Regions from separate parts of the Ensifer sp. PDNC004 genome, predicted to be linked through region 2. Evidence: predicted binding sites of a transcription regulator. Region 2 holds the regulator's gene; each other region holds the start of a gene.

Region 1 (9,842 bases), on a different replicon from region 2:
AAGCGCTGCAATGAAAAGCATGCGCAACTGGCCGAGGGGATGCAGACCGGAGACGCGATAGACCTGCATCGCGCCGACCGGCCAGAGCGTCCATTGCCGGAGCGACAGCGCGGCGGCAACGCCGACGAGGCCATATTGGACGCCGACTGCGAGGAAGGCCGCGCCCAGAACAATCGACAGAACGGAAATGAAGGATACGGACCCCATGCGGCCGAACGCGACCAGCACCGCCGTGTTGAAGCTCGAGACCGGCGCGCGCAGGGTTCCAAGCGCAAGGATTTGAAGCACGGGGATCGCGCCGGCCCATCCGTCGCCGAACGCCAGCGGCACGAGGACCGGGGCGACCATTGCGACACCAAGGACGACCGGCCAGAACACCCAGGTCGTCAGCCGCACGGATGTCTCGATCAACCGGGCAAGGCGCTCCCGATCGTGCTGCAGCTGCGCGGCGGCGGGAAAGGCGACTGCCGCAACGGGACCGCTCAGAATGTTGTGCAACTGGTCGAGCAGCCGACGAGCGACAGCAAACAGGCCGAGCGCTTCGGTGCCTAGCCATTGGCCGACGAACAGCCGCGGCAGCGCGTTCTGCGAGATGTAGGTCAGTCCGTTGTTTTCGACCCGGCGCGATGCAAAGCGCAGGACTTCGACGAGTTCCTGCCGCTGAAAGCCGAGGCCGGGTCGCCAGCGCGCTGCCGGAAAGAGCATCGCGAGGGTCATCGCGCGCCGCGCGATCTCCATGATCACGAGGCTCCAGATGCCGGCGCCGGAGAAAGCCAAGACCACGCCGACGAGAACGGCCAGGGTTCCGCTGATCGCCCCGATGCGGGCAAGATCATTAAATTGCAGCCGCCGCACGAGGATCTGGTTGGGAACGCTCGCAAGCCCGGTGAGAACGGGCAGAACCGTCATCGCAAGAAGCGGCGCCTGCAGCTGCGGCGCCTCGAAGAAGTCCGCCGCAGCGGTCCCACCCGCCCAGATCACGGCAGCCGAGAAAACCGAAATCACGCTCAGCGCGACGAAGGCGGCATTGCGATGGCCGGCTGTGACATCCGGTTTCTGCACCACGATGTCGGCGGCATGACCGCCGACGAAGATCTCCGCGAAGCCGACGATCAACAAACCGAGCGCGAACACACCATAAGTCTCGGCGCCAAGAATTCGTGCCAGGATGATGGTGCTTATGGTTGCAAGCAACGCCTGCGCCAGTTGGCCCAATGACGCCCAGATGGCTTGCCCGGTCAGTTTTACTGCACGGCTCAATAGATCTGCCTTCCGTCGTTCGGCTCGCAAACTAGCCGAAGCAAGCCTGCTTTCCATCTCACGATAGATTTTGCCTTGTTGTCGAAATTGAGGGCAGGCCGCCTTTTTGTGGACGTTTCAAGCGTCATGGTTGTGCACGTTTTCCGGGTGACACCCGGTTCATCGAGCGAATGCGCTGCAGGGGAGGCAGCGATCGAGGAGGAGCATAAAGCATGAAATTGTCGAAAGAATCTCGCAACTGCGCCCGCGTGTCGATCATCGTTCCGACCTACAATCGCGCGCAGTTTCTGCCGGCTGCAATCGACGCGCTGCTGCCGCAGATCGCGGGGGATGACGAGATCGTCGTCGTCGACGACGGTTCGACCGATGAGACCATGGATGTGCTGTCCCGATACGGTGACAGGATCAGCGTCCTCAACCAGGAAAATGCCGGCAAGGCACGCGCCCTCAATGCCGGCTTGCAACAGAGCACTGGCCAATATGTCTGGATCGTCGACGATGACGACATCGTCTGTCCGACGGCCCTCTCCGATCTCCTGCGGGTCTTCGAGGCGGATCCATCAACCGACATCGCCTATGGGCGCTATGTCCGCTTTCAGCACGAGCTGGACACCCCTGCCCGTTTCCTCGACACCGGCTACTGGACCGACTGCTCGCCGGACGACTTCCTGATCGCCACACTGGAAGACTTTTTCGTCCATCAGCCGGGCATGCTCGTGCGCCGCCGGCTTTACGAAGCGGCGGGCCCCTTCGACGAAGCGCTGCCCCGATCCGTCGACTACGACATGCTGATCCGGCTGTCGCTTCTCGGCAGGGCGACGTCGACCCGCAACATCATCTTTCACCAGCGCTTGCACGACGGCGACAGAGGACCGGCGGCAAGCCGCTTCCAGGCACATCGCCGAAATCAAAACTGGATCAGTAACGACGCCCTCATATTCGACCGCCTGCACCAGACACTGCCGCTGGCGGACTACCTGCCCACACGGCGGATCGAGAGCGCCGAAGAGCGACGCCGAGCCCTTCTCCAGCGCGGCGCCATCATGGCCCGCAAGAAGCGCTGGGACGTGGCGATCACCGACTTCGGACACGCGATGGAGGAAAGCCGCAGCGCTTTGACCGGCCATGAGAAGCGCATCCTGCGGCGCGCAACGGGATCGAAATACGATTGTGACGAGGTCTTCGGCAATGCCGCGATCGATGAGGGCCTGCGCGCACTCAGCCGCCGATATCCGTCGGGGCGCGAAGTTGCCCGCTCGCTCGCGCGCGGCCTCGTCTGGAGGGCCCGCGATGCGGCGACCCGCGGCGAGCTCACACGCAGTTCGCGGATCGCCCGGCAGGCCTGTCGATGGGCGGCGACGGCCTGGGGCTGATCGGATGAACAGGCGCCCCTCTCGGGCGGCACGCCCGGTGATGCCGCCCGCGCGACAAGATGTTGATGCCGCCGGCAAAACCTGACAGGAATACACGCGGGAGGACGGTTCATGTATTACGCAATCTTGGCCTACCACGCAGCAGGCGTCGTCGAATCCTGGACCGAGGAGGAGGACGAAGCGCTGATGACCGACCTGCTTCAGGTTCATGACCGGTTCGTCCAGCAGAAGGCCTTTGGCCCGGCCGCCCGGCTCGGACCCGCCGAAGGTGCCGTGACGCTAAGGGGCAAGGGCGAAGGCATCGTCACCGATGGCCCCTTCGCCGAAACCAAGGAGCAATTGCTCGGCCTCTACGTCGTCGACTTCCCGGCCATCGACGCCGCCGTTGACGCCGCGCGCGAATTGCGCCGCTCCAATCCGAGCGCGATCTACGAAATCCGGCCGATTGCACTCTACATTCCCGGCGCGACGCTGGACCCCGGTCCGCAGAACTAGCGCCCCTCACCGGTCCTGCGCCGCCGACCGCAGGTATCCGCTCGATGTTGATGCGAACTCCCCCTGAAAGTTGATGGCAGTACAGGCGCCTGCGCGCCGGCATTCAAATTTGGTTAACCAAACATGCGGGGCTGTGAACTGTAACAGAACTTACAACAAACTGACATTCCGGCTTCATGAAGCGGCGATATGGCAGGGTCATACCGATGACCGGTCTCCCCTGGAGAGGACCTGCTAGACATGTTTCAGTTGAAGAATGTAACCCGCCAGTTCGGCAAGAAGACAGCCGTGAGTTCGGTTACCTTCGACATCCCGCAAGGCCAGATGGTCGGCGTTATCGGCCGTTCCGGCGCTGGTAAGTCGACGCTCCTGCGCATGATCAACCGGCTCGTGGACCTGTCTTCCGGCGCGATCGTCTTCGACGGCACGGAAGTTTCGTCGCTTCGGGGGTCGGCACTTCGCACCTGGCAGCGCGACTGCGCGATGATCTTCCAGCAGTTCAACCTGGTGCCGCGCCTCGACGTGCTCACCAACGTGCTTCTCGGCCGCCTCAACCACCGCTCGACGGTCTTGAGCATCCTCAACATGTTTACCCGCGAGGAGCGCATCATGGCGATCGGCGCGCTCGAGCGCCTCGGCATCGAGCAGACCGCGCTGCAGCCGGCCGGAACACTCTCGGGGGGTCAGCAGCAGCGCGTCGCGATCGCCCGCGCACTGATGCAGCAACCGAAGGTTCTGCTTGCCGATGAGCCGATCGCCTCGCTCGATCCGTTGAACGCCAAGATCGTCATGGATGCGCTGCGCGACATCAACGAGCGCGACGGCATCACCGTCATCACCAACCTGCACACGCTCGATACCGCGCGCAACTATTGCGAACGCATCATCGGCATGGCGCGCGGCCGCGTGGTCTTCGACGGCCAGCCGAAGGATCTGACGGCAGCAGCCGTTGCCGAGATCTACGGCGCCGACACGGGCATCGAGGAATCGATGACCTCCACCAGCATCAACATTCCGGCGGCAGTACCGCAGGAAGAAACGGCATCGGCCGGCCTCAAGCCGCTGGCACTGGCCGGCATCTGACGCCCGCCATGATCGAAAGCCCGCGTCAAGGGCACCTCTTTGAAACCCAATAGGATCCGGCCAAGCCGGACACGGGAGAACCTTATGCTGAAGAAAGCTCTTCTGGGCGCCGTAGCGCTCCTCGCCCTCGTCGGCCACGCCCAGGCTGAAGACCTGAAGGAATTCCGCATCGGCATCCTCGGCGGCGAAAACGAAGCCGACCGCCTGCGCAACTTCCAGTGCCTGGTCGACAAGCTGCCGGCCGCCATTGGCGTCGAGAAGGTCTCGCTGTTCCCGGCCGCCGACTATGACGGCGTTATCCAGGGCCTGCTCGGCGGCACGCTCGACTACGCCGAACTTGGCGCTTCCGGCTACGCCAAGATCTACCTCGCCAAGGCTGACGCCGTCGAGCCGATCCTGACGACCGTTCAGACCGACGGTTCGACCGGCTACCACTCGATCATGGTTGCCCGCAAGGATTCCGGCATCACCAAGATCGAAGACCTGAAGGGCAAGAAGCTCGGCTTCGCCGACCCGGACTCGACCTCGGGCTACCTCGTCCCGCTCGTCACGCTCCCGGAAGCGATCGGCGCCCCGGTCAAGGAATTCTTCGGTGAAACCGGCTTCGGCGGCGGTCACGAAAACCTCGTTCTCGAAGTCGTCAAGGGCACCTTCGATGCCGGCACGACCTTCGGCTCGGGCGTCGGCGAATTCAAGGACGGCTACACCTCGGGCAACCTGAAGAAGATGGTCGACAAGGGCATCCTCGACATGAACGACCTGGTCGAGCTCTGGAAGTCGCCGCTGATCCCGAACGGCCCGATCGTCGTGCGCAACACGATGAACGAGGACATGAAGGCGAAGTTCAAGCAGTTCATGCTGGACCTGCCGAAGACCGACGCGGCCTGCTTCTCGGCCATCCAGGGCGGTGACTTCACCGGCTACACCGAAGTCAACGCCGACTTCTACAAGCCGATCATCGACGCCCGCAAGGCGACGATCGGCGGCTGATAGACCCGCACCACTCGGGAACGCTGGCCGCCCAAACGGCCAGCGTTTCACTGTTTGAAGGGGTGCTTTCGCATCCTTCGCCGCATTGTTTTCACGCATTTCCGGGGCGGAAAACCGCTTCGCAAATTTCCTGGAAATGCTCTAGAGGCCGGCGAAAGCCGGAACGGTCATGGCAACTTCCCTGCTCCCGCGACATCTGAGCGACAACGGCGCCGTCATCGAGCGTCACTGGCAGGAGCTCAGTTCCCGCCGCCGGCTCTATTCCTGGCTTGGCTTTGGCGTTCTCCTCCTGGCGCTGTCGGGTTCGCTCTGGTTCGCCAACGATTCCAATGCCGGCAAGTTCTTCGACCGTTTGCCGCATTTCTTCGATTTCGTCGGCGATCTCGCGCCGCGCGACGGGCTGGAGATTTTCCGCGCCATGTTCGACCTGCCCTCGCCCTATGACGACGGCAGCTTCAAATACAACTATCCTGAGGGCCGGCTCTACCTGACCGAGAGCTTCTACATTCCCGAATACGTGCACAAGATGCTGGAGACCGTGAACATCGCGATCTTCTCGACGGTGATCGGCACGGCCTTCGGCTTCGTGCTCTGCTTCCTCGCCGCCCGCAACCTGATGCCCAATCCGTGGATCCGCGGCATCGTTCGCCGCATCATGGAAGTTCTTCGCGCCTTTCCGGAGGTGGTGATCGCCGGCTTCTTCCTTGCGATCCTTTCGCTCGGCCCCATTCCGGCGATCGCCGCGGTCTCGATCCACACGATCGGCGCGCTCGGCAAGCTCTTTTATGAAGTGGTGGAAAACGCCGACATGAAGCCGGACGAGGGCCTGCGGGCTGCCGGCGGCAACTGGATCGAGCGCGTGTGGTTCGGCATGGTGCCGCAGGTGCTGCCCAACTTCGCCAGTTACTTCCTGCTGCGCCTCGAGATCAACGTGCGCGCCTCGACGATCATCGGCGCCGTCGGTGGCGGCGGCATTGGCGAGCTTCTCCGCCTTTCGATCGGCCAGGGACACCAGGCCAAGACCCTTGCAATTGTTCTCCTGCTGTTTGCGACCATTTTCGCCGTCGACCAGTTTTCCGCCTGGCTTCGCCGCCGCCTTGTTGGCGAGCAGGCCTTCCAGCTTGCCCAGTAGGTGCGCACCATGACCATGACCACACGATTGAACCCGATGGAAATGGACGCGATCGCGAGCCGCCATCCCGAGCTCCTGAAATCCTCGACCTCCAGGCGCGTGCGCACGGCCGCAATCACCGGCGGCGTCATCGTCTATCTCATTTTCAGCTGGTGGTTCTTCTCGATCGGCCAAGTGCTCGGCAACGCCAACTGGGGCATTGCAGGGACCTACCTTGCCGACTGGGTTTCCTACGAGGTGCGCCCCGAGATCCACGTCGCCCCGGACCGGACGATGAGCCTCAACTATCAGCGCAATTCGCCGCTTGGCCCCAATCCCGATTCTGACTGGGTGGAACTCGACAAGGAGACGGTGACCCGCAAAGTCGAGATACCGGCATCGACGACACAGACAGCAAAGCCGAAGGCCAGTTCGTCCTTCAGCTTCATGACGCCCGGCTCGGCCTTGGGTTCCACTACAACGCCTGAGGCGGAAGCGCGTGTCGAAACCCGGACGGAAGAAGTCCTGACGCGCGTCGTCGTCACCTACAACCGCTCGACCAGGATCGAGATCGCCGATGGCCTGGTAAAGGCGACCCATGGTGGCGACACGCTTGTCATGGCCGTCGACGGCGCCGACACGGTGCGGCCGCAAGGCGCACTTCCGGCCTGGGCGACGCAGAAGCGGCCAGGTGAAAAGATCGTGCTTGCCTTCGGCGCCACCGGCTGGGCGGAAGTCGAAGGCGACGAGGTTTCCGTCCGAAACCGCTTCTTCGGTTGGGCGAACTTCCTCTTCGACACCAACTCGGCCTTCTTCGGCAAAAGCTACGGCGAGGTCGCCTCGCTCATCGCCTCCGGCGAGCGCATCGATCCGGCCCGTTCGAACCTGTCGCTTGCCTGGAACAACATCCTCTATAATGCCGAGTGGCAGCATCTGGATGTCTGGACGAAGCTGCTACAGACAGTCGTTATGGCCTTCGTCGGCACGCTCTTTGCGTCGCTGATCGCCTTCCCGCTCTGCTTCTTGGCCGCCCGCAACATCACCCCGAGCTTCCTGACCAACCAGATGGTCAAGCGCTTCTTCGACTTCCTGCGATCGGTGGACATGTTCATCTGGGCACTGTTCTTCACCCGCGCGTTCGGCCCCGGACCGCTTGCCGGCATCTCGGCGATCTTTTTCACCGACACCGGCACACTCGGAAAACTCTACTCCGAAGCGCTGGAAAACATCGACGACAAGCAGCGCGAGGGCGTGAAATCGGTCGGAGCGACGCCGCTTGCGGTGCAACGCTTCGGCGTGCTTCCGCAGGTGTTGCCGGTCTTTGCCAGCCAGGCGCTCTATTTCTGGGAATCGAACACCCGTTCGGCAACGATCATCGGCGCCGTCGGCGCCGGCGGCATCGGCCTCAAACTCTGGGAAGCGATGCGTACCAATTCCGATTGGGAAAATGTCGCCTATATGGTGCTTCTGATCTTGCTGGTTGTCTTTATTTTCGACAGCATCTCGAACGCGTGCCGTTCGCGCCTGATGGGCAGCAAGGCACATTGACGACAGCCAAGCATTTGCGTGTCCGCCATCATGATGTTGTCATGGAAATCGGCTAGCTGCGCATCGCATCCCGCAAACAATCGACCCCCGCCCTGGCGGGCCGGTCGCTACAAGAAAGTGAAGACCGTGCGTTATGCCATCTATTTCGCGCCGCCGGCGGACAGCCGGCTGTCGCAGGTCGCCTCCCGTTGGCTGGGGCGCGACGCCTTTACCGGCGAAGACCTCACGCTTCCGACGATCGCCGGGATTGACGAAGAGACGCAACGCGCACTGACGGCCGACCCTCGGCGCTACGGTTTTCACGGCACGCTGAAAGCGCCTTTCGAACTTGCCGAAGGTCGGGACGAAGGCGAGCTTCTAAGTATTTTCGAGTGCTTTGCCGCCGACCTCGACCCGTTCGAGATCCCCGAAATCGTGCTGCACCAGTTGGGCCCGTTCTTCGCACTCGTGCCGTCCGCGCCTTGCGCCGACCTGCAGGATTTGGCCGAAGACGCCGTCCACCGCTTCGACCCGTTCCGTGCGCCGCTGTCGGACGCCGACTTTGCCCGCCGCAATCCAAACAGCCTGCCGGAACGACAGAGACGCTACCTCAGAGAATGGGGGTATCCTTATGTTTTCGAAGAGTTCGAGTTCCACTTGACCTTGACTGGCCCGGTGCCCACGGAAGCCAGCGGCGTGATGCGTACCGCGCTCGAAACCACCTTTGCCGAACATATCGGCAAGCCGCTTCACGTTACGTCAGTCGCGCTTTTCGTCGAACCGGAGCGCGGCGCACCCTTTACTGTCCGCTCCCTGCTGCCGCTCGGCAGCGACACCCAACGAAAGATCGCATGAGATGAGCAAAGAACAGGTTTTGACCAACGCCCGCATCGTCCTCGAGGATAGCATCCTCGATGGTTCGGTGCTGATCCGCGACGGCAAGATTGCCGATATCTCCGCGGGCACGGTTGCCAGCGGCGAGGACTTCGAAGGCGACTATCTGATCCCCGGCCTGATCGAGCTGCACACCGACCACCTCGAAGCCCATTACTCGCCGCGCCCCGGCGTGCGCTGGCTGAAGATCGCGGCGATCCAGGCCCATGACGCCCAGGTCGTCACCTCCGGCATCACCACGGTCTTCGACTGCCTGCGTCTCGGCTCCGACGAGGACGGCGGCTTCCAGAAGGGCGAAATGCGCAGCATGGCCGACGCGTTGGCCCAGGCCAAGGAAGAGGGTCGCCTTCGCGCCGATCACCTGATCCACCTGCGCTGCGAGGTCTCGACCTCCGACGTGCTCGATCACTACGAGGACTTCCAGAACGACCCGCAGGTCAAGCTCGTCTCGCTGATGGACCATGCGCCGGGTCAGCGGCAGTTCCAGACGATGGACCAGTACACGCTCTACTACAAAGCCAAGCGCGGCTTCTCGGACGAGGAATTCGCGCGCTTCGTCGAGCGGCAGCAGGCATTGTCGGCAAAGTATGCCGGTCCGCACCGCACCGCGCTCGCCGAGGCCTGTGCGGCCCGCGGTATCACCATCGCCAGCCATGACGACGCGACCGTCGACCACGTCGAGGAATCGATCGGCTTCGGTATCAAGCTTGCGGAGTTCCCGACGAGCTTCGAGGCCGCCGAGGCGTCGCACCGCGCGGGCCTCAGCGTGCTCATGGGCGCGCCGAACATCGTGCGTGGCAAGTCGCACTCCGGCAACATCGCCGCCCGCGATCTCGCCGAGCGCGGCGTGCTCGACGTGCTGTCGTCGGACTATGTGCCCTTCAGCCTGATCCACGCCCCCTTCGTGCTCTCCGATGAACTCGACGCCGTCGATTTGCCAAAGGCAATCGCCATGGTGACGTCGACGCCGGCGCGCACCGTCGGTCTCGATGACCGCGGTCGCATCGCGGTTGGCCTTCGCGCCGATATCGCCCGCGTGCACCGCAAGGAAGGCATCCCGGTCGTGCGCTCCGTCTGGCGCGAAGGACGGCGTGTCGCATGAGCGCGAC
Region 2 (9,842 bases):
GATATCGGCCATGATCTGGCAGGGGTGGGTATCGTCGGTCAGGCCGTTGATGACGGGGACCGTCGCATGTTCGGCCAGCTCCAGAAGACGGCGGTGGTCGGTGGTGCGGATCATGATGGCGTCGACATAACGCGACAGGACCTTGGCTGTGTCGCCGATCGTCTCGGCGCGGCCGAGCTGCATTTCGGTACCCGACAGAAACAGGGTTTCGCCGCCGAGCTGGCGCATGCCGACATCGAAGGAAACGCGCGTACGGGTGGAGGGCTTTTCGAAGATCATCGCCAGCATCTTGCCGGCGAGCGGCTTCTCGGCGGTTCCGGCCTTGGTCGCCGCCTTTCGGACGCGCGCATCGTCGATGATCGTCCGGAGGTCGGCGGCCGTCATGGCCGAAAGATCGAGAAAATGTCTGGTGCCTGCCATCGTACTCGGTTCCTGTCTGAAAAATCGGTCCCTGGTGCGGCACGCTATCGACGTGCCCGCACGAAGGTCATTCTAACGCCTTAGTCGGCCCTGGGTCGCTACCTTCAGGCCGCGGCGTTGCCGCTTGCCTTGCGAACCGCCTCGGCGGCGCGTTCGATACGCGCCAGGCCCTCGCGGGCCTCCTCGGCCGTGATCGTCAGCGGCGGCAGCAAACGCAGTACGTTTTCGCCGGCCGGCACGGCCAGAAGCTTCTCCGCGCGAATTTCCTTCAGCAGATCGGCCGAAGGGCCCTTCACCTTGATGCCCAGCATCAGACCGTCGCCGCGGATCTCATCGATGACATCAGGGAAACGGTCCTTGAGCGACGCAAGACCCTGACGGAAGACCAGCGCGACATCGCGCACATGCGTGAGGAACCCGTCGGCCAGAACGACGTCGAGCACGGCATTGCCGACAGCCATGGCCAGCGGGTTGCCGCCATAGGTAGAGCCGTGCGTGCCCGCCACCATACCTGATGCGGCTTCCTCGGTCGCCAGGCACGCGCCGAACGGGAAGCCGCCGCCGATACCCTTGGCGACCGCCATGATATCCGGACGGATATCGGCCCATTCATAGGCAAACAGCTTGCCGGTGCGGCCGACGCCGGTTTGAACCTCGTCGAGGATCAGGAGCAGGCCGAACTCGTCGCAGAGCGCGCGCAGTTCCTGCATGAACTCCTTGGTCGCCGGGCGGATGCCGCCCTCGCCCTGGATCGGCTCGATCAGGATCGCTGCAGTTTCCTCGGTGATCGCATTCTTGACGGCAGCGATATCGCCGAACGGGACTTGGTAGAAGCCTGGCGCCTTCGGCCCGAAACCTTCGATGTACTTCTGCTGACCGCCGGCGGCGATCGTCGCGATCGTGCGGCCGTGGAAGGCGCCCTCGAAGGTGATGACATGGAACTTCTCCGGGTGACCCTTGGAGAAGTGGTAACGCCGTGCCGTCTTGATGGCGCATTCCAGCGCTTCCGCACCCGAATTGGTGAAGAACACCTTGTCGGCAAAGGTCACTGTGGTCAGCCGGCGACCGAGGCTTTCCTGGCCCGCAATCTCATAGAGGTTGGACAGGTGCCAAACCTTGTCGGCCTGCGCCTTCAGCGCCTCGACGAGGTGCGGGTGCGCGTGGCCGAGCGAGTTCACGGCAACGCCGGCACCGAAATCGAGATAACGCGTGCCGTCTTCAGCGATCAGCCAGGCGCCCTCTCCTCGCTCGAAACGCAACGGCGCGCGCATGTAGGTATCGTAAAGCGGCGTTGTTGCAGTCATGCGAGGCTCTCCTTCACTCCAGATCGACATCGATCCCGCGCCTCACGCGGGCCGATAAAAATCAAAAATGCCGCCTTTCGGCGGCGCAGGCACTATTCCCATTTCGCGGTGCAATGTCAACAAAACCAAGCCTTGCAGCGCAACATGAAGGGTCGATTCCTGGCAGCAGAAAAATCGTCCGGGAGGGCTTGCAAAAATGCAACGCTGGCCGAGCAAGTTGGGGAAAACTACGAAATCGATTCGGCCTGATTCCCGGGACTCTTGCCACAGAGTCCAGCGGTCAGTACGTTAACATTCAATTACTAGACGCATGCGGCGGACCTAGTCACCAAAAGAGTTATCGCGTTTGCAACCCCGGGGTTCAGCCGGGGTGCGGTGAGGGATTCTGCCATCCCCAACGCTGAGAACGGAGAGTGCAGAAATGAACTGGACTGACGAGCGGGTGGAGAAACTGAAGAAGCTTTGGTCCGAGGGCCTGAGCGCAAGCCAGATCGCGGCACAGCTCGGCGGCGTCAGCCGTAACGCTGTCATCGGCAAGGTTCACCGCCTGAGCCTGCCAGGTCGCGCCAAGGCCGGTGGCAGCACCACGACGGCGGCCCGTCCGAAGCGCCCGACTTCGGCACCGCGCGCGCCGAACTACGCTTCGCGCGTTTCGACCCGCCCGGTTGCACGCGCGGCCGGCGCTGTCGTTCTCAAGGAAGAAATCGAAGTCGATCTCGTTGCCGAGCAGGATTTCAGCACTCGGACCGACGTTGTCGTGCCGATGTCGCGTCGCCTCGAGCTGACCCAGCTTACCGAGCGCACCTGCAAGTGGCCGATCGGCGACCCGCTGAAGGAAGAGTTTCACTTCTGCGGCAACGATTCCCCGGAAGCCTCGCCTTACTGCACCTTCCATGCGCGGCTGGCCTACCAGCCGTCGGGGGAGCGCCGCAGGGCCCGCTAAGAAGCCGGACAGCATCACAAAAAAAGGGGCCGATCGGTCCCTTTTTTTGTTGGCGACTTTCAGACCGCTCAGCTTTCGAGCGAATAGCCGGCGCCGCGAACGGTGCGGATGACGTCGGGCATGTTCGAGAAGTTCAGAGCCTTGCGCAGACGACCGACATGCACGTCGACGGTGCGCTCGTCGACATAGATGTCATGCCCCCAGACGCCATCCAGAAGCTGCGAGCGAGAGAAGACGCGGCCCGGCGAGGACATCAGGAACTCCAGAAGACGGAACTCGGTCGGGCCGAGGCGCACTTCGCGGCTGCGGCGATGAACGCGGTGGGTCTCGCGGTCGAGTTCGATGTCGCCGCAGCGAAGCAGCGTCGAGAGCACCTCGGGCTTTGCCCGGCGCAGCATCGCCTTGACGCGCGCCATCAGCTCCGGCGTCGAGAAGGGCTTGACCACATAGTCGTCGGCACCGGTCGCCAGACCCCGGACGCGCTCGCTTTCCTCGCCGCGCGCCGTCAGCATGATGATCGGCAGACGTTCGGTCTCCGGGCGCTGGCGCAGCCGGCGGCAAAGCTCGATGCCGGAAACACCGGGCAGCATCCAGTCGAGGATAAGCAGGTCGGGCAGCCGCTCCTGAAGCCGGATCTCCGCCTCGTCGCCCCTGAGGATCGTGTCGACGTCGAAGCCTTCGGCTTCCAGATTGTAACGCAGCAGAACGCTCAGCGCCTCTTCGTCTTCGACTACGGCGATTTTTGGCAACATCAGGTAACGTCTCCTTACCGCGGGCGGCCTTTGGGCTCATCGGCCCGGCCGGCGCTCAGACACTCTAAATCTGGAGCACATCCGCCGATTTCAAAGGCGGGGCGAAAACCGCGTGCTTCAGATACAGGAACTCGGGGCCGCGACCGAAGCCGCGACCGGATCAGATTTCAAAGGGCATGCATGCTTGCGGCGCGCTTGGCGCTCAGTCGTTGACCGAGCCCAGCGTCGACGTGGTGTCATCCTTCGGACGCTCGCCTTCCGGCTGGGCGCCCGTCGCCATGTAATAGATCGTCTCAGCGATATTGGTCGCATGGTCGCCGATGCGCTCGATGTTCTTGGCGCAGAACAGAAGATGCGTGCAGGGCGTGATGTTGCGCGGATCTTCCATCATGTAGGTCAGAAGCTCGCGGAACAGCGAGGTGTAGATCGCATCGATCTCCTCGTCGCGCTCGCGGATGCTGTTGGCCTTCTCAGGCGAGCGCGAAGCGTAGACGTCGAGCACCTCCTTGAGCTGGACGAGAGCAAGCTCTGCCAGGTGCTCCAGGCCGCGGGCGAGCTTGCGCGGAATGCCGGATCCGGCAACCGCGATCACGCGCTTGGCGGTGTTCTTGCCAAGGTCGCCGACGCGTTCCAGATCGGAGGCGATGCGGATCGACCCCATGATCTCGCGCAGGTCGGCGGCGACCGGCTGGCGCTTGGCGATCGTGACGATCGCCTTCTCGCCGATCTGGCGCTCGGCGTCGTCGAGAACGGTGTCGTCCGAGATCACCTTCTGTGCGAGAGCGAGGTCGGAATTGACCAGCGCGCGAACGGATTCGGCGACCATCTGCTCGGCGAGACCGCCCATCTCCGAGATGCGGCGCGTCAGGTACTTCAGTTCTTCGTCATAGGCGGACATGATATGCATGGACATGATCGTCGATCCTTACGGGCGCTTTGCAGTTACTGTTGCAGCCTTATGCGGCCTCAGCCGAAGCGGCCCATGATGTAATCCTGGGTGCGCTGGTCATCCGGATTGGTGAACATCTTGTCGGTGTCGTTCTCCTCGACGAGATTGCCGAGGTGGAACATGGCGGTGCGCTGCGAAACGCGGGCGGCCTGCTGCATCGAATGGGTCACGATGACGATCGTGAAGTTCGTGCGCAGTTCGTGGATGAGCTCTTCAACCTTGGCCGTCGCGATCGGATCAAGCGCAGAGCAGGGCTCGTCCATCAGGATGACTTCCGGGCTGACGGCGACCGCACGGGCGATGCAGAGGCGCTGCTGCTGACCACCGGAAAGGCCGGTGCCCGGCTCCTGCAGACGATCCTTTACCTCGTTCCACAGACCGGCCTTCTGCAGGCTGGTCTCGACCACTTCGTCAAAATCGGCCTTGGTGCGGGCAAGTCCGTGGATGCGCGGACCGTAGGCGACGTTGTCGTAGATCGACTTCGGGAACGGGTTCGGCTTCTGGAAGACCATGCCGACGCGGGCGCGCAGTTCGACGACGTCGATCGTCGGGTCATAGATGTCGTCCTCGTCGAGCGTGATCTTGCCGGTGACGCGGCAGTTCTCGATCGTGTCGTTCATGCGGTTCAGCGTGCGCAGGAAGGTCGACTTGCCGCAACCCGAAGGACCGATCAGCGCCGTGACGGTGTTCTCGCGGATGTTGAGGTTGACGTCGAAAAGCGCGCGCTTCTCGCCGTAGTAGACCGACACATCCTTGCCGATCATCTTGTAGGGCACGGTGTTCATTTTCTGATCCAGGGCCTTCTCGACTGCTGCTTCTGACATGATGTTCATAGTAATTACCTCACTACCAGCGGCGCTCAAAGCGACGTCGCAACAGAATGGCTCCAAGGTTCATGACGACCAGGAAGATGAGAAGAATGATGATTGCGCCAGAGGTGCGCTCGACGAAGGCGCGTTCCGCCTCGTTGGCCCACATGTAGATCTGCACCGGCAGCGCCGTCGACGGTTCCATCGGCGAACCGGGAAAATCGACAACGAAGGCAACCATGCCGATCAGGAGCAGCGGCGCCGTTTCGCCAAGCGCATGGGCAAGACCGATGATGGTGCCGGTCAGTATACCGGGCATGGCGAGCGGCAGCACGTGGTGGAAGATGGTCTGCATCTTCGACGCACCGAGACCGAGGGCCGCCGAGCGGATCGACGGCGGGACCGCCTTCAACGCCGCACGGGTGGCGATGATGATCGTCGGAAGCGTCATCAACGTCAGCACGAAGCCGCCGACGACGGCTGCCGAGCGCGGCATGCCGGCGAAGTTGATGAAGACGGCAAGGCCCAGGAGACCGTAGACGATCGACGGAACGGCCGCGAGGTTGTTGATGTTGACCTCGATCAGGTCGGTCAGCCGGTTCTTCGGCGCAAACTCCTCGAGGTAGATCGAGGCGGCGACGCCGATCGGAAGCGACAGCACCAGCACGATCAGCATCATGTAGAGCGAGCCGAGGGCAGCGACGCCGACGCCTGCCGCTTCGGGACGGCTGGAGGCGCCGAAGGTGAAGATGCCGGTGTTGAAGCTCTTCTTCAGGATGCCGGCGCTCGCCAGCTCGTTCATCCAGGTGACCTGCTGGTCCTTGACCTTGCGCTTGCCCTCATCGACCGAGAGATCGATCTGGCCCTTGAAGGCGGAGTCGATGTTGGCTTCGGCCAGCAGCGTGACAGGAACCGTCTTGCCGATGATCGACGGGTCGGCGACGACCATGTCGCGCAGCAGCGTGCGGGAGCTGGCGGAAACCATGTCGGTCGCCTGCTTGACCTGCGGCCGCTTGGTGGCGTCGATGCCGAGCTGCTTGACGAGCGCATCGCGCACCAGCAGCGGATAGTTGGCGGTCATCAGCACCTTGCCGTCGGTTGCGCGTTCGCCCTTGGGGTCGATGACCTTTTCAGTGAACTCGATCGGCAGCGTGATCGTCGTCTGCTGGAAGGCGGTGTAGCCGTTGGAAAATACGGTCCACAGCAGCAATGCCAGGAAGAAGAGACCGGTGCTGATCGCGGCCATGCCGTAAAAGCGGAACCGGCGTTCGGCAGCATAGCGACGCTTGATGCCGATATCGCGCTTGGCGGATGCGGGACGGGCGGAGATCCGGACGGTCGGGGAAGCGATGTCGGTCATTCGTACTGTTCCCGGTATTTGCGCACGATGTAGAGCGCGTAAATGTTGAGGCCGAGCGTGATGACGAAGAGCGTGATGCCCAGCGCGAAGGCCACCAGCGTCTGCGGCGAGGTGAACTCGAGGTCACCCGTCAGCTGGTTGACGATCTTCACAGTCACCGTCGTCATCGGCTCGAAAGGATTGATCTGCATGCGGGCCGCGACACCGGCCGCCAGCACCACGATCATGGTCTCGCCGACGGCGCGCGAGGCGGTCAGCAGCAACGCGCCGACGATGCCCGGAAGAGCGGCGGGAAGGATCACCTTCTTGACCGTTTCTGAGCGGGTGGCGCCAAGGCCGAGCGAGCCGTCACGCAGGGCGCGCGGCACCTGGGTGATGATGTCGTCCGACAGCGACGACACGAACGGGATCAGCATGATGCCCATGACGATGCCGGCCGTCAGCACGCTCTGTGCCTGGATGAAGTTCTGGTAGTTGCCGGTCATGAGACCGTTCATCTGCGCCGAGATATCGCGCAGGAACGGACCAACCGTCACCAGCGCAAAGAAACCGTAGACGATGGTCGGAATGCCGGCGAGCACTTCGAGCAGCGGCTTTGCGGTGGAGCGCAGGCGCGGGCTTGCATATTCCGCCATGTAGATCGCAGCAAAGAGGCCGATCGGCACTGCGAAGAGCATGGCGACGAAGGCGATATAGAGCGTACCGGCGAGGAGCGGGATCAGGCCGAACTGGCCCGAAGCACCACCGCTGCCGGCAGCCGCAAAGCGCGGATCCCAGACCGTGCCGAAGAAGAACTCGAACGGCGAGACCATGGTGAAGAAGCGGCCGGCTTCCGACAGCATCGAGGCGACGATGCCGACCGTCGTCAGGATGGCGATGGAGGACGCGACGATCAGCGAGCCGAGAATGACCCGCTCGACCTGGTTGCGGGCGCGGAAGCGGGTCGCGACGTTGCGGATGGCGTAGACGCCGCCGGCAATCGCGATCAGCAGAACGGCGACCGTCATCAGCCAGCGGTTGGTCGCGGTCATCGCGTTGAAGTGCTTGGCGACGGTGACCATGTAGGGATCGCCTTCGCCAGCAAGGGCAACACCCTTGGACGCGAGCGTCGCGCGAAGATTGGCGGAGCCGCCCTCAAGGGCTGCGAGCTCTTCGCCGCTCAGGCGCAGAAGGCCACCGGCAACGGATTTGACCTGACCGAGCGCGAGCTGCACGGCGGCAGGGCCCTGGCTCTGGACGGTATCCGGCAAGGCCGCGCGCGTGCTTCCGTCGATATACACGGGAGCGGCGAACAGCCAGGTGCCGAGAACGAGTGCGGCCGGAAGCATCGCCCAGATGGCGACGTAGCTACCGTGATAGCCCGGCAGAGAATGAAGGTTGGAGAGCTTGCCGCCGGACTGCGCCAGCGAACGGGCGCGGCCTGCAAAATAAGCAATGAAACCAATAACAATAATGAGCAAAAGAAGGAGCGAAGTACTCATCCGCACGTCTCCCCGGCATCGCCCGTCATGGGTGCCGGCAAATCGAATGAAGGCATGCCCCGGCGCGAAGACATCGCGCCGGGGCTTGTCATTATCAGAGCATGTTGCCGGCAGAGAAAGCCTTGCGGATTTCTTCGCGCTCAGCGTCCGGAGCGGCAACCAGGCCGTATTCGGCGAGCGGGCTTTCCGGGCCGATCATCTGATCGTCGAGGAAGAACTCAACATATTCCTTGAGGCCCGGGATAACGCCGAGATGTGCCTTCTTGACGTAGAAGTACAGCGGGCGGGAAACCGGATACTCGCCGGAAGCGATCGTTTCGGTCGACGGTACGATGCCGTTGACGGTCGCGACCTTCAGCTTGTCGGCGTTGTTTTCGTAGAACGACAGGCCGAACACGCCGATGCCGTTCTTGTTGGCAGCGATGCGAGCGAGCGTTTCGGTGTAGTCGCCGTCGATGTCGACAGCCATGCCGTCCTTGCGGACTGCGACGCACTTGCTGTGCTGCTGCTTTTCATCGGCAACGGCTGCCTTGATCACGTCAACGGCGCCAGCGTCCTTGCAGCCTGCAGCGAGGATCTTTTCTTCGAAGACTTCGCGGGTGCCGTGCTTTTCGCCCGGGATGTAAGCGGCGATTTCGACGGCCGGCAGAGCGGCGTTGACTTCGGACCACTTCTTATAGGGGTTGGCGACGACCTTGCCGTCGACGACGACTTCAGCAGCGAGCGCCTTGTAGAGGTCTTCCGGCTTCAGGGCGAGGTCGGCATTGCCGGCGTCGGTCGCAAAGACGATGCCGTCATAACCGATCTTCACTTCCTGGATTTCGGTGACGCCAGCGGCCTTGCAGGCCTCGACTTCGCTGTCCTTGATCTTGCGCGAGGAGTTGGCGATGTCGATGGTATCAGGGCCGACGCCCTTGCAGAATTCCTTCAGGCCAGCGGAGGAGCCGCCGGATTCGACGACCGGGGTCTTGAAGTCAGGGAAGGTCTCGCCGAACGTCTCGGCGACGATCTTGGCGTAGGGAAGAACGGTCGAGGAGCCAGCGACCTGAACCTGATCGCGAGCGGCGGCTGCGCCGGCAAATGCGGCCGAAGCTACCAGCGCCGCGACAGTGAGTTTAAGAGCTTTCATAAAAGTTCTCCCGGAATGGGCTTGTGTTGGTGTGCGCCAAGCGTTGCAGCGCTCTTCGCCGTCTTATCGGCTGCCCCTAACTAGCTGCCGATGGCCACACCTTTTATGTCAGTTTGACGAAACATTTATGACAGCTCATGTCATTGAAAACGCTAATGAAAAATGAAAGGCTCCGGGTTTTCCCGCGCCAATATGTCAGAAGCGGACCGTAAAAGTCGTACCTTTACCGACCTCGGAATGGATGAGGAGGCGGGCGCGGTGGCGCGTAAGAATGTGCTTGGCGATGGCAAGGCCAAGGCCGGTGCCCTTCTTCGAGCGGCTGGCTTCGACATTGACCCGGTAAAACCGCTCGGTGATGCGCGGCACATGTTCGGCCGGAATGCCCGGGCCATAGTCCTTGACGACGACTTCAGCCTCGCCGCCCTCGCCGCCGCGCAAGGTGACATCCACCTTCTTGCCTTCCTGGCCGTACTTGCAGGCATTCTCGATCAGGTTCTCGAAGACCTCGATGAGCTCGTCCCGTTCGCCGCGGACGACCACGGGCTTGTCCGGCACGACGAGCGAGACAGTGACATCCAGATCCTTCGCCAGCGGCAGCAGGCTGTCGCGGACATGCCCGAGCAGCGGCGCCAGATCGACCGGATCATCTGGCGCAATATGCGAGCGCAACTCCAGCCGCGACAGCGACAGCAGAT
Region 3 (9,842 bases), 640 kb from region 2:
AGTCGGCATCGGCCTGCTCGGCGGCAATCTTGACCGGGGCGTCGGGCTTCTTCTTCTTGAAGTCGAGGAAGGAGAGGCTATCGTTGATCGTCGCGTCGGCGCGGCCGGTCAGCACCAGCTGGATCGACTGGTCGAAGCCGTCGGTGCCGACGAGCTCGGCGCCGGATGCGGTTGCGAGCTTGCCGAAGTTGCTGGTCAGCGATTGGGCGGACTTCTTGCCCTTGAGATCGGCAAAGCCCTTGATCTCTTCGTTGTCTGACTTGACGATCAGCACCGCCTTCGAGGCGATGTAGGGCTCGGAGAAGTCGTACTTCTTCTTGCGCTCTTCGGTGATGCCGACCTGATTGATGACCGTGTCGTAGCGGTTGGCGTCGAGGCCGGCGATCAGGCCATCCCACTTGCCTTCGAGGAATTCCGCCTTGACGCCGAGCTTCTCGGCGACCGCCTGGCCGATCTCGACGTCGAAGCCGACGAGGGCGCCGGAGGTGTCATGATAGGTGAAGGGCGCATAGGTACCCTCGGTGCCGATCTTCAGGACACCGGCGGATTTGACCGCATTGAGGTTCTCGCCGGCTTCAGCGGAAGCGAGCGCGGCGACCTGCATCAGAGCGGCGGCAAACAGCGTGGGGAGGAGTTTCATCGTGATTTTCCATCTTCTTTCTGGCCCGGCCCGTCGTCCGGATTGAGCGGACAATCGCATAAAAAATCGGCGATCTGAGCGTATAAAACACCAATTCCTGAGCGTTTTGATGAAGAATTTTCCTCGAAATGGCACCGGCCGGGCGCAAAAGCCACGGTTTGTCGGAAATCGCGCGCGGCCCCGATTTGCTCGCTGCATCGGCTTGAAAACGGTTTCAAAAGTTGATATGCACATTTATAGCGATTCATGCACGTTTATGCACGGTTGATGGCGATGTCCGGTGAACTCCTTCTTCGTGAGCGAAAGACGCTGATCCAGGAACGGCTGAAGGCCAACGGCCGGGTGCTTGCAGCCGACCTTGCGGCTGAGCTCAGCGTTTCCGAGGATACGATCCGCCGCGACCTCAGGGAGATGGCGGCGGCGGGACTGTGCGAGCGCGTCTATGGCGGTGCGCTTCCGGTTGCGCCGGCAGCGCACAGCACCTTGCGGGAACGGGTGGCGATGGCGCCGGAACGCAAGGCGGCGCTGGCGCGCGCGGCCGTCGGCCTGATCAAGCCTGATATGACCGTGTTTCTCGATGCCGGCTCCACCAATCTCGCCATCGCGCACCTGATCGAGCCGGACCTGCCGGTCACTGTCGTCACCAATACGCCGCTGATTGCCGTCGCGCTCATGGAGAAACCGGGCGTCGATCTCATCCTGCTCGGCGGTCCGCTCAATCGCGCCGTCGGCGCGGCGATCAGCGCCAGGGCGCAACGCGATGCGGAACTGCTCCGGCCCGATCTCTGCTTTCTCGGTACCTGTGGCGCCGACGCCGTCGCGGGCCTGACGGCGATCTATTTCGAGGATGCGGAATTCAAGCGGCTCATTGCGTTGCGCAGCCGGCGCCTGGTTGTCGCTGTCACCAGCGACAAGCTCGGTACGGCCGCCGCGCACGGGGTTGCCGATATCAATGACAAGGTGACGCTGCTGCTCGAGGCGGATGCATCGGCTGAGCATCGGTCGGCCTTCGAGGCCGCAGGGGCAGAGGTCCTGATGGCGGGAGAGACGGAATGACGACGATCACGCATGTGGCGCTCTGGACGCGGGACCTCGAGGCGATCGCCCGGTTCTGGTCGTCCTTCTTCGGCGCCGAAGTCGGCGAGATCTATGAAAGCCGGCGGCGTCCCGGCTTTCGTTCGCGGTTCCTGACGCTTGGCGACGGGCCGGCATTCGAGATTATGGAAGGCCCCTGGGTTGAGCCGGCCGATCCCGCCGAAGAACGCATCGGCCTTGCCCATGTGGCGCTGTCGCTCGGCAGCGAGCAGGCGGTCGAGGCCATGGCCGCGCGCGCCGAGGCCGACGGCATTCTGGTCGCAAAACCGCGCTGGACCGGCGACGGCTTCTACGAGGCCGTTGTTCGCGACCCCGATGGAAATCTGATCGAAATCACAATCTGAGCCGGGCGATCCGGCACTGAGGCAAGACCATGGACCAACGTTCTCCCACCGCGACCGGCCGCCAGGGCTACATGACCCGCAACCGGCTGGCGGTATCGCTGCTCTTTCTGTTGAATGGCTTCGTCATCGGCAGCTGGGCGCCGAAGATCCCCGAATTCAAGGACCGGCTCGGCATCAGCGAAAGCGTGCTCGGCCTGCTGATCCTGATGTTCGGCATCGGCTCGCTGGTGCTCATGCCGATTGCCGGCGGCTTTATCGCCCGCGTCGGTTCGCAGAAGGTGGTCAAGGTCACCGCCATCATCCTGTCGCCCTTGCTTCTGCTTCTGACGCTTGTCCCCGATGTCTGGACGGCGGCCGTCGCCATGTTCCTGCTTGGCGGTTTTGCCGGCGCAATGGACGTCGCGATGAACGCCAATGCGGTCGAGGTCGAAAAATCCATGCGCCGGGCGATCATGTCGTCCTGCCATGCCTATTGGAGTCTCGGCGGTCTGATCGGTGCCGGCATCGGCGGCTTCCTCATGGCTCGCTTCGGTGTGCTGCCGCATGTGCTCGTCGTCACTGCGATCTGCCTGGCATTAATCGTTGCCGCCTGGCCGATGATCCTGGCCGACAAGCCGCATCCGGGTGCCGCCAAGGAAAAGCTGCGCCTGCCGATGACGCCGCTTCCCTGGCTGATCGGCATCATGGCGCTGTTCTCGATGGTGCCGGAGGGCACGGTGCTCGACTGGGGCGCGCTTTATCTGCGCAACGAGCTTGGCGCCTCCGTCGAGCTTTCCGGCTTCGGCTTTGCCGCCTTCTCCGCAACCATGGCGACCATGCGTTTTGCCGGCGATTTCGTGCGGGACCGCTTCGGCGCCAAACGGACGCTGCGCATCTGCACCGTCACGGCACTCGTCGGCATGATCATAGCGGGCACGGCGCCCAATGCCTACATCGCCATCCTTGGCTTTGCGATCGCCGGCATCGGCATCTCCAACATGGTGCCGATCGCGTTCTCGGCCGCCGGCAACATGCCGGGCCTGCAGCCGGGCATCGGCCTGTCGGTCGCGACCTTCATGGGCTATTCCGGGATGCTGTTCGCACCGTCGCTGATCGGCTTCGTCGCCGAGCATACGGGCTTTGCCATCATCTTCGCGTCGGTGCCGCTGCTCTTCATCGTCGTGCTTCTCTTGTCGCACCATGCCGATCATGCGGATGGCGCCAAGGGGCACTGAGGCGCAGCGCCGCCATCAAATCGCCGTCAGGGCATGATGTCGCCGTTGACAATCAGACTTTCCTCATCCACCTGATGGGCCAATGGCCAGGGCGAGTTGAGGAAAGTCCATGTGGGTTCTGCCCGCATCCTCGCCCGGCTCAGTGACCCACGAAGAGGCCTTCATGTCTTCCGCCTTCGATTTCGATCCGCAGCCCCGCCGCGCCTCCGTCGCCGTCGATGTCGGCGGCGTCATCGTCGGGGGTGGCGCACCGGTCGTGGTCCAGTCGATGACCAACACCGATACGGCCGATATCGATGGCACCGTGGCGCAGGTGGCCGCGCTGCACAAAGCCGGTTCGGAACTGGTGCGCATTACCGTCGACCGCGACGAGAGTGCGGCGGCGGTGCCGAAGATCCGCGAGCGGCTCGAGCGGCTCGGCCTTGATGTCCCACTCGTTGGCGACTTCCACTATATCGGCCACAAGCTGCTTGCCGATCATCCGGCCTGCGCGGAAGCGCTGGCGAAATACCGCATCAATCCGGGCAATGTCGGCTTCAAGGACAAGAAGGACAAGCAGTTCGCCGAGATCGTCGAGATGGCGATCCGCTACGACAAGCCGGTGCGCATCGGCGTCAACTGGGGCTCGCTTGACCAGGAGCTGCTGACGCGGCTGATGGACGAGAACAAGGCGAACGGCTTTCCGCTCACGGCCCAGGAAGTGACGCGCGAAACGATCGTGCAGTCGGCGCTGCTGTCGGCGGAACTTGCCGAAGAGATCGGCCTGCCGCGCAACCGCATCATCCTGTCGGCCAAGGTTTCCGGCGTTCAGGACCTGATCGCCGTCTACGCCATGCTGTCGGCCCGTTCCGACCATGCGCTGCATCTCGGCCTCACCGAGGCCGGCATGGGCACCAAGGGCATCGTCGCCTCGTCGGCTTCGCTCGGTATTCTGATGCAGCAGGGCATCGGCGACACGATCCGCATTTCGCTGACGCCGGAGCCCGGCGGCGACCGCACCCGCGAGGTGCAGGTAGCCCAGGAACTGCTGCAGGTCATGGGCTTTCGCCAGTTCATTCCCGTCGTTGCCGCCTGTCCCGGCTGTGGCCGCACCACGTCGACCGTCTTCCAGGAACTCGCCCAGAAGATCCAGGACGACATTCGCCGCAACATGCCGGTCTGGCGCGAGAAGTATCCCGGCGTCGAGGGCCTGAAGGTCGCGGTCATGGGCTGCATCGTCAACGGTCCCGGCGAAAGCAAACATGCCGATATCGGCATCTCGCTACCGGGCACCGGCGAAATGCCGGCCGCTCCGGTCTTCATCGACGGCGAGAAGGCGATGACGCTACGCGGCCCCAACATCGCCGGTGACTTCGAGACGCTGGTTTCCGACTATATCGAGAAGCGCTACGGCCGCGGCCAGGCGGCTGCCGAGTAAGCAGCCTGCGCTTGGTCTGAGCGCGATGATCTCAGAGCCGTGACGTCAGCAGCTTGAAGCCGGCAAAGGCGAAGAAGCCGGCCATCAGGCTCTCGATCAGCCGCTTGGACTTCAGATAAGCACGGTGGACCGGCGACAGCGAGAAGACGATCGCAAAGCCGCAGAAGGTCATCAGGCCGAGCACCATGCAGCCGCCGATGAATGTGGCGGTGACGCCGACGGGCGCACCCTCGGGCATCCCCAGCGAAACGAGCATGATCCAGGAAAAGATCGCCTTGGGGTTGGTGAGGTGAATGCCAAGCCCCTTGAGATAGAGCCGCTTCAGCGACGTCTGCGCCTTCGCCATCGGCACGATCGCGCTTTTGTCGCTGCGCACGGCAGCGCGCAGTGCGTTGTAGGCGAGCCAGAAGAGATAGCAGGCACCGGCGATCTTCAAGACGATGATCGCGTGGCCATAGGCGCGGATCAGCGCCGAGAGACCGGAGGCCGTCAGCATCGCCCAGGTGTAACTTCCCGTCAGAACGCCAAAGGCAAGCGCCAGTCCGGCCTTGCGTCCCTGGCTGACCGAGGTGGTGATGATCGCGAGGATCGCGGGCCCCGGTGAAGCGGTCGCGATCAGATAGGCGGTCCAGGCGATGAGCAACTGCGGCAGATAGGGCGTCAGGTCGAACATGTCAGACAAAGCTCCGGCGAGGTCGCCGGAGGCTAGATCAGTTCGTCGCTGGTTTGAAACGGCGAAATGTCACCGAGACAAGATGTCAGACGATCTCGTCGAGCGCCTCGGTCAGACGGGCGCATTCCTGATCGGTGCCGATGGTGATGCGCAGGAAATCGCCGATGCGCGGCTTGGCGAAATGGCGCACCAGCACGGCGCGTTCACGGAGCGCCTTCATCAGGGTTTCGCCGCTATGGCCGGGATGGCGGGCGAAAACGAAGTTTGCCGATGACGGCAACACCTCGAAGCCGCGCGCGGTGAGATCGGCCGCAAGGCGCTCGCGCGACGCGATGATCTTGGCGCGGGTCTCCTCGAACCATGCTTCGTCCTCGATCGCGGCGATTGCGCCGGCCTGGGCCGGGCGGCCGAGCGGATAGGAGTTGAAGCTGTCCTTCACCCGCTCCAGCGCCTCGATCAACGGGCGTTGGCCGATGGCGAAGCCGACGCGCAAGCCGGCAAGCGCGCGCGACTTGGAGAAGGTCTGGACGACCAGCAGGTTCTCGTATTTCGAAACCAGTTCTGCCGCCGACTGGCCGCCGAAGTCGACATAGGCCTCGTCGATGACGACGGGCTGGTCCGGATGGCTTGCAACCAGCTGCTCGATGTCGGCGAGCGGCAAGGCGATGCCGGTCGGAGCGTTGGGGTTCGGCAGGATGATGGCGCCGCAGGGCCGGTCGTAATCGACGAGATCGATCTCGAAGCGATCGTTGATCGGTACCTCGACCGTGTCGATCTCGAAGAGCCGGGCGTAGGTCGAATAGAAGCTGTAGGAAATATCCGGGTAAAGCAGCGGCGCGTCGTGCTTCAGCAAGCCGGCGAAGATATGCGCCAGCACCTCGTCGGATCCGTTGCCGACGAAGACTTCTTCGGCGGTCACGCCATAGCGTGTGGCAATCGCCTGGCGCAGCGTCAACGCCAGCGGGTCGGGGTAGAGGCGAAGATCGCTGCTCGCTGCCGCGGCGATCGCGTCGAGCACCTTCTCAGACGGGCCGTAGGGGCATTCGTTGGTGTTGAGCTTCACCAGGTTTTCGATACGCGGCTGTTCGCCGGGCACGTAGGGTTTCAGCTTGGAGACGATCGGCGACCAGTATTTGCTCATGGATCTAGCTCCTGCGGTTGGCGATGAAACGGGCGGCTTCGACGAGAATGGCCGAGCGCTCGCCATAGGGCGCAAGCAGCGCTTCGGCTTCTGCGACCAGTTGCTCCAGCCGCTCTTCCGCCCAGGCCTGGCCGTGTAGCGCCAGCAGCGTGCCCTTGCCGCGGGCGGCGTCCTTGCCGGTTGCCTTGCCCATGGTCTCCGCATCGGCGGTGAGGTCCAGCAGGTCGTCGGCAAGCTGGAAGGCAAGGCCGATCTTTTCGCCAAAGGCGCGAAGCCGCGCGCGATCGTCCCTGGAGGCGTCGGCGACGATGGCGCCTGCCTCACAGGCGAAACGGATGAGGGCGCCCGTCTTCATCGCCTGCAGCGTGACGATCCCGGCTTCGTCCGGCGGCGACTTTTCCGCGGCCAGGTCAAGCGCCTGTCCGCCGGCCATGCCGCCGTGGCCGGCGGCGCGTCCAAGCGCCAGCACCAGCTCCACCTTCTGCGCATCCGAAACCGCTGTCTCGGGGGCTGCGATGATATCGAAGGCGAAAGTCAGCAGACTGTCGCCGGCAAGGATCGCCGTTGCCTCGTCGAAGGCCTTGTGCACGGTCGGCTGGCCGCGGCGCATATCGTCGTCGTCCATCGCCGGCAGGTCGTCATGGACGAGCGAGTAGCAATGCACGCATTCGAGTGCCGCGCCGACCCGCAGAGCCGCGTCGGCATTGCCGCCGAGAAGATCGGCGCATTCGGTCACCAGGAAGGGGCGCAGGCGCTTGCCGCCGTTCAGCACGCCGTGGCGCATGGCAGCCAACAGGTTTGCCGGCCGGGCGATTTCGTCGGCTTCCGTCGTCTGGCCGAGCAGACGTTCCAGCAGCGCCTCGACGGCGCGGGCATTGGTGGCGAGGCGACGGGTAAAAGGCGATGGTTCCTGGCTCATGCGCGCTCTTTGACATGGGCGAAGAGGGCTTTCAACGGGGATTCGTGTCGCAGCCGCGCGCTTTCCCTGGGACAGCCGCCTGCACGCCTTGCCTTTTGCCAGAAAGCCCGTTCAACTCTGCCTGCGCATGCACTAAGAGAAGCGGATGGACAGCGAGGTGAACAGTCAGGCCGCGAACGTCGTTCCGGAAGCGCGCGAGGAGGGCGAAGTGCCTTCCAGTCGCTGGTCTTCGCTTCGTCGGACGTTGCGCACGCGCCGCCGCCAGATCGTGCTCGCCGTGCTTGGCCTGCTCGTCCTTCCTTACGCACTGATCGTTCTCTATCTGGTGGAGTTCATCCATCCCGTCTCGACGCTGATGCTGCGTGATCTCGTGCTGCTGCGCGGCTACGATCGGCAATGGGTCGAGTTCGACGATATCGCCCCGGTTCTCGTGCAATCGGTGATGATGTCGGAGGATGGCCAATTCTGCGCCCATGACGGCGTCGACTGGGGCCAGATGCGGGGTGTGGTCGAGGATGCGCTCGAAGGGGAATCCACCCGCGGCGCCAGCACCATTCCGATGCAGACGGTGAAGAACCTCTATCTCTGGAACGGCCGCTCCTTCCTGCGCAAAGGCATGGAACTGCCGCTGGCGGTCGCCGCCGACTTCGTCTGGAGCAAGCGGCGGATGATGGAGATCTATCTCAATATCGCCGAATGGGGCGACGGGATCTACGGTATCGAGGCGGCTGCTCGCCACCATTTCGGGGTTTCGGCGTCGAAGCTTTCGCGACGGCAGGCGGCGCTGCTTGCTGTCTCGCTGCCCAATCCGAAAGAGCGCAACGCCGGCAAGCCGGGCCGCGGGTTGAAGCGCCTGGCGAACCTGATCGAGCGCCGCGCCAGCCGCTCTGGCGGTTACATCACCTGCCTTTATAATTAGGATCAGACCTTTTCATTGGATGGGCTCACTGGGCGATGTCATGCTCGCGTTGTAGAGTTCTGCCATCTGGGCCTCTCTCCCTTTGAAAGGCCCGATCGCTCCATGACCTTGATTTCCCCCTCGCTTCTCGCCTTTGGCCGCAACGCCAACCATGCCCCGCCGAGACATCTCGGAACGCGCTACGACACCGAAGGCCGCTTCCTGCCGGAACCGGGCAACACGGTCGTCTCTCACGTCACTGCCGGGTCGCCGTCCGAGGCCGCCGTGCTTGGCGTGCGCGACCGGTTGATGGCGATGCCCGAGGCGCGGCAGTTCGCCTTTACCGCGCCCTCCAGCCTGCACATGACCATCTTCCAGGGCATCATCGAACACCGCCGGAAACTCCCTTACTGGCCGGCTGACATGCCGTTCGATACGCCGATCGAGGTGATGACCGCGCACTACCGCGAACAGCTCGCGAATTTTGTGCCGCTGGAGCCGTTCCGCGCCCGCGTGACCGAGGTCACCCCGACGGGCCTTGCACTCGAAGGCGACAGTGCCGCCGATCGCGCCTGTCTCAAGGCTTGGCGCGACGCCTTCGCAGACGCCTTCGGCTACCGGCATCCTGATCATGACGATTACGAATTCCACATCACCTATGCCTACCCCGTCGACTGGCTCGACGATGGGGCGCTGCTGCGCTGGCAGGTGATGCTGGACGAACAGCTCGCTTTTTTGCGCGAGCAGGCGCCGGTGATCGCGCTCGCCCCACCCGCTTTCTGCTCGTTCGAGGACATGAACCATTTCGAGGAACTGATCGTTTTCTCGGAGAGACCAGCAACCAAGGAACGGAAATGACCGGACTTACACTTTTTGTCGGCAACAAGAACTATTCGTCCTGGTCGATGCGGCCATGGATCGCGATGACGGCGGCCGGCATCGCCTTCGACGAGGTGGTCATCCCCTTCGACTTCGCCGCGGGAAACCCGGACATTCGCGCGGTCTCGCCGACAGGAAAGGTGCCGCTGCTTAGGCATGGCGATTTCCTTGTCTGGGAATCGCTGGCGATCATCGACTAAGTCGCCGAGCTTTTTCCCGATGCCGGGCTGTGGCCGGCCGACCGTCAGTCGCGCGCCCGGGCGCGGAGCTATTCGATGGAAATGCTCTCCGGTTTCAGGGCGTTGCGCGGCGCTTGCCCGATGAACATCCGTCGGGCGAAGAAGGCGCTGGACGTTGCCGAGGACGTCCGTGCGGATGTCGCCCGCATCGAAACGATCTGGCGGCAGGCGCTCGCCCAATCCGGCGGTCCGTTCCTCTTTGGCGCCTTCACCGCGGCCGATGCGATGTACGCACCTGTGGTCAACCGCTTCGACGTCTATGATCTCGTTGCGGATCCAGAAACGCTCGGCTACATGAACCGCGTAAAGGCACATCCGGCGTTCCTGAAATGGGAAGAAGCCGCCCGCGCAGAGCCTTGGGTCGTCATCGAAGACGAGGTCTG

Evidence for each region. Region 2 encodes PhoB, which activates phosphate uptake and scavenging genes when phosphate is short. Its sites were predicted from a motif close to TGTCATNNANCTGTCAT; they were not measured.
Region 1: a site for PhoB is predicted at 7,887-7,903, ahead of JVX98_RS01520 (DUF1045 domain-containing protein). Genes of this name have one in related genera too.
Region 3: a site for PhoB is predicted at 8,399-8,415, ahead of JVX98_RS22915 (DUF1868 domain-containing protein). Genes of this name have one in related genera too.

Annotation. Positions count from the first base shown of each region.
Region 1 covers NZ_CP070352.1:332,154-341,995, forward strand. The annotation lists gene JVX98_RS01485 (lipopolysaccharide biosynthesis protein) at 1-1,260, opposite strand, end outside; gene JVX98_RS01490 (glycosyltransferase) at 1,473-2,633, shown strand; gene JVX98_RS01495 (YciI family protein) at 2,745-3,128, shown strand; gene phnC (phosphonate ABC transporter ATP-binding protein) at 3,369-4,211, shown strand; gene phnD (phosphonate ABC transporter substrate-binding protein) at 4,296-5,201, shown strand; gene phnE (phosphonate ABC transporter, permease protein PhnE) at 5,371-6,333, shown strand; gene phnE (phosphonate ABC transporter, permease protein PhnE) at 6,343-7,860, shown strand; gene JVX98_RS01520 (DUF1045 domain-containing protein) at 7,987-8,694, shown strand; gene JVX98_RS01525 (alpha-D-ribose 1-methylphosphonate 5-triphosphate diphosphatase) at 8,696-9,835, shown strand; gene phnN (phosphonate metabolism protein/1,5-bisphosphokinase (PRPP-forming) PhnN) at 9,832-9,842, shown strand, end outside.
Region 2 covers NZ_CP070353.1:2,378,065-2,387,906, forward strand. The annotation lists gene argF (ornithine carbamoyltransferase) at 1-420, opposite strand, end outside; gene JVX98_RS19815 (aspartate aminotransferase family protein) at 525-1,724, opposite strand; gene JVX98_RS19820 (GcrA family cell cycle regulator) at 2,146-2,667, shown strand; gene phoB (phosphate regulon transcriptional regulator PhoB) at 2,736-3,419, opposite strand; gene phoU (phosphate signaling complex protein PhoU) at 3,622-4,335, opposite strand; gene pstB (phosphate ABC transporter ATP-binding protein PstB) at 4,386-5,201, opposite strand; gene pstA (phosphate ABC transporter permease PstA) at 5,215-6,537, opposite strand; gene pstC (phosphate ABC transporter permease subunit PstC) at 6,534-8,018, opposite strand; gene JVX98_RS19850 (substrate-binding domain-containing protein) at 8,113-9,147, opposite strand; gene phoR (phosphate regulon sensor histidine kinase PhoR) at 9,343-9,842, opposite strand, start outside.
Region 3 covers NZ_CP070353.1:3,023,000-3,032,841, forward strand. The annotation lists gene JVX98_RS22865 (amino acid ABC transporter substrate-binding protein) at 1-640, opposite strand, end outside; gene JVX98_RS22870 (hypothetical protein) at 637-888, opposite strand; gene JVX98_RS22875 (DeoR/GlpR family DNA-binding transcription regulator) at 914-1,696, shown strand; gene JVX98_RS22880 (VOC family protein) at 1,693-2,079, shown strand; gene JVX98_RS22885 (MFS transporter) at 2,109-3,293, shown strand; gene ispG (flavodoxin-dependent (E)-4-hydroxy-3-methylbut-2-enyl-diphosphate synthase) at 3,457-4,710, shown strand; gene JVX98_RS22895 (LysE family translocator) at 4,742-5,383, opposite strand; gene hisC (histidinol-phosphate transaminase) at 5,469-6,524, opposite strand; gene JVX98_RS22905 (polyprenyl synthetase family protein) at 6,529-7,443, opposite strand; gene mtgA (monofunctional biosynthetic peptidoglycan transglycosylase) at 7,589-8,362, shown strand; gene JVX98_RS22915 (DUF1868 domain-containing protein) at 8,465-9,199, shown strand; partial or broken gene JVX98_RS22920 (glutathione S-transferase family protein) at 9,196-9,842, shown strand, end outside.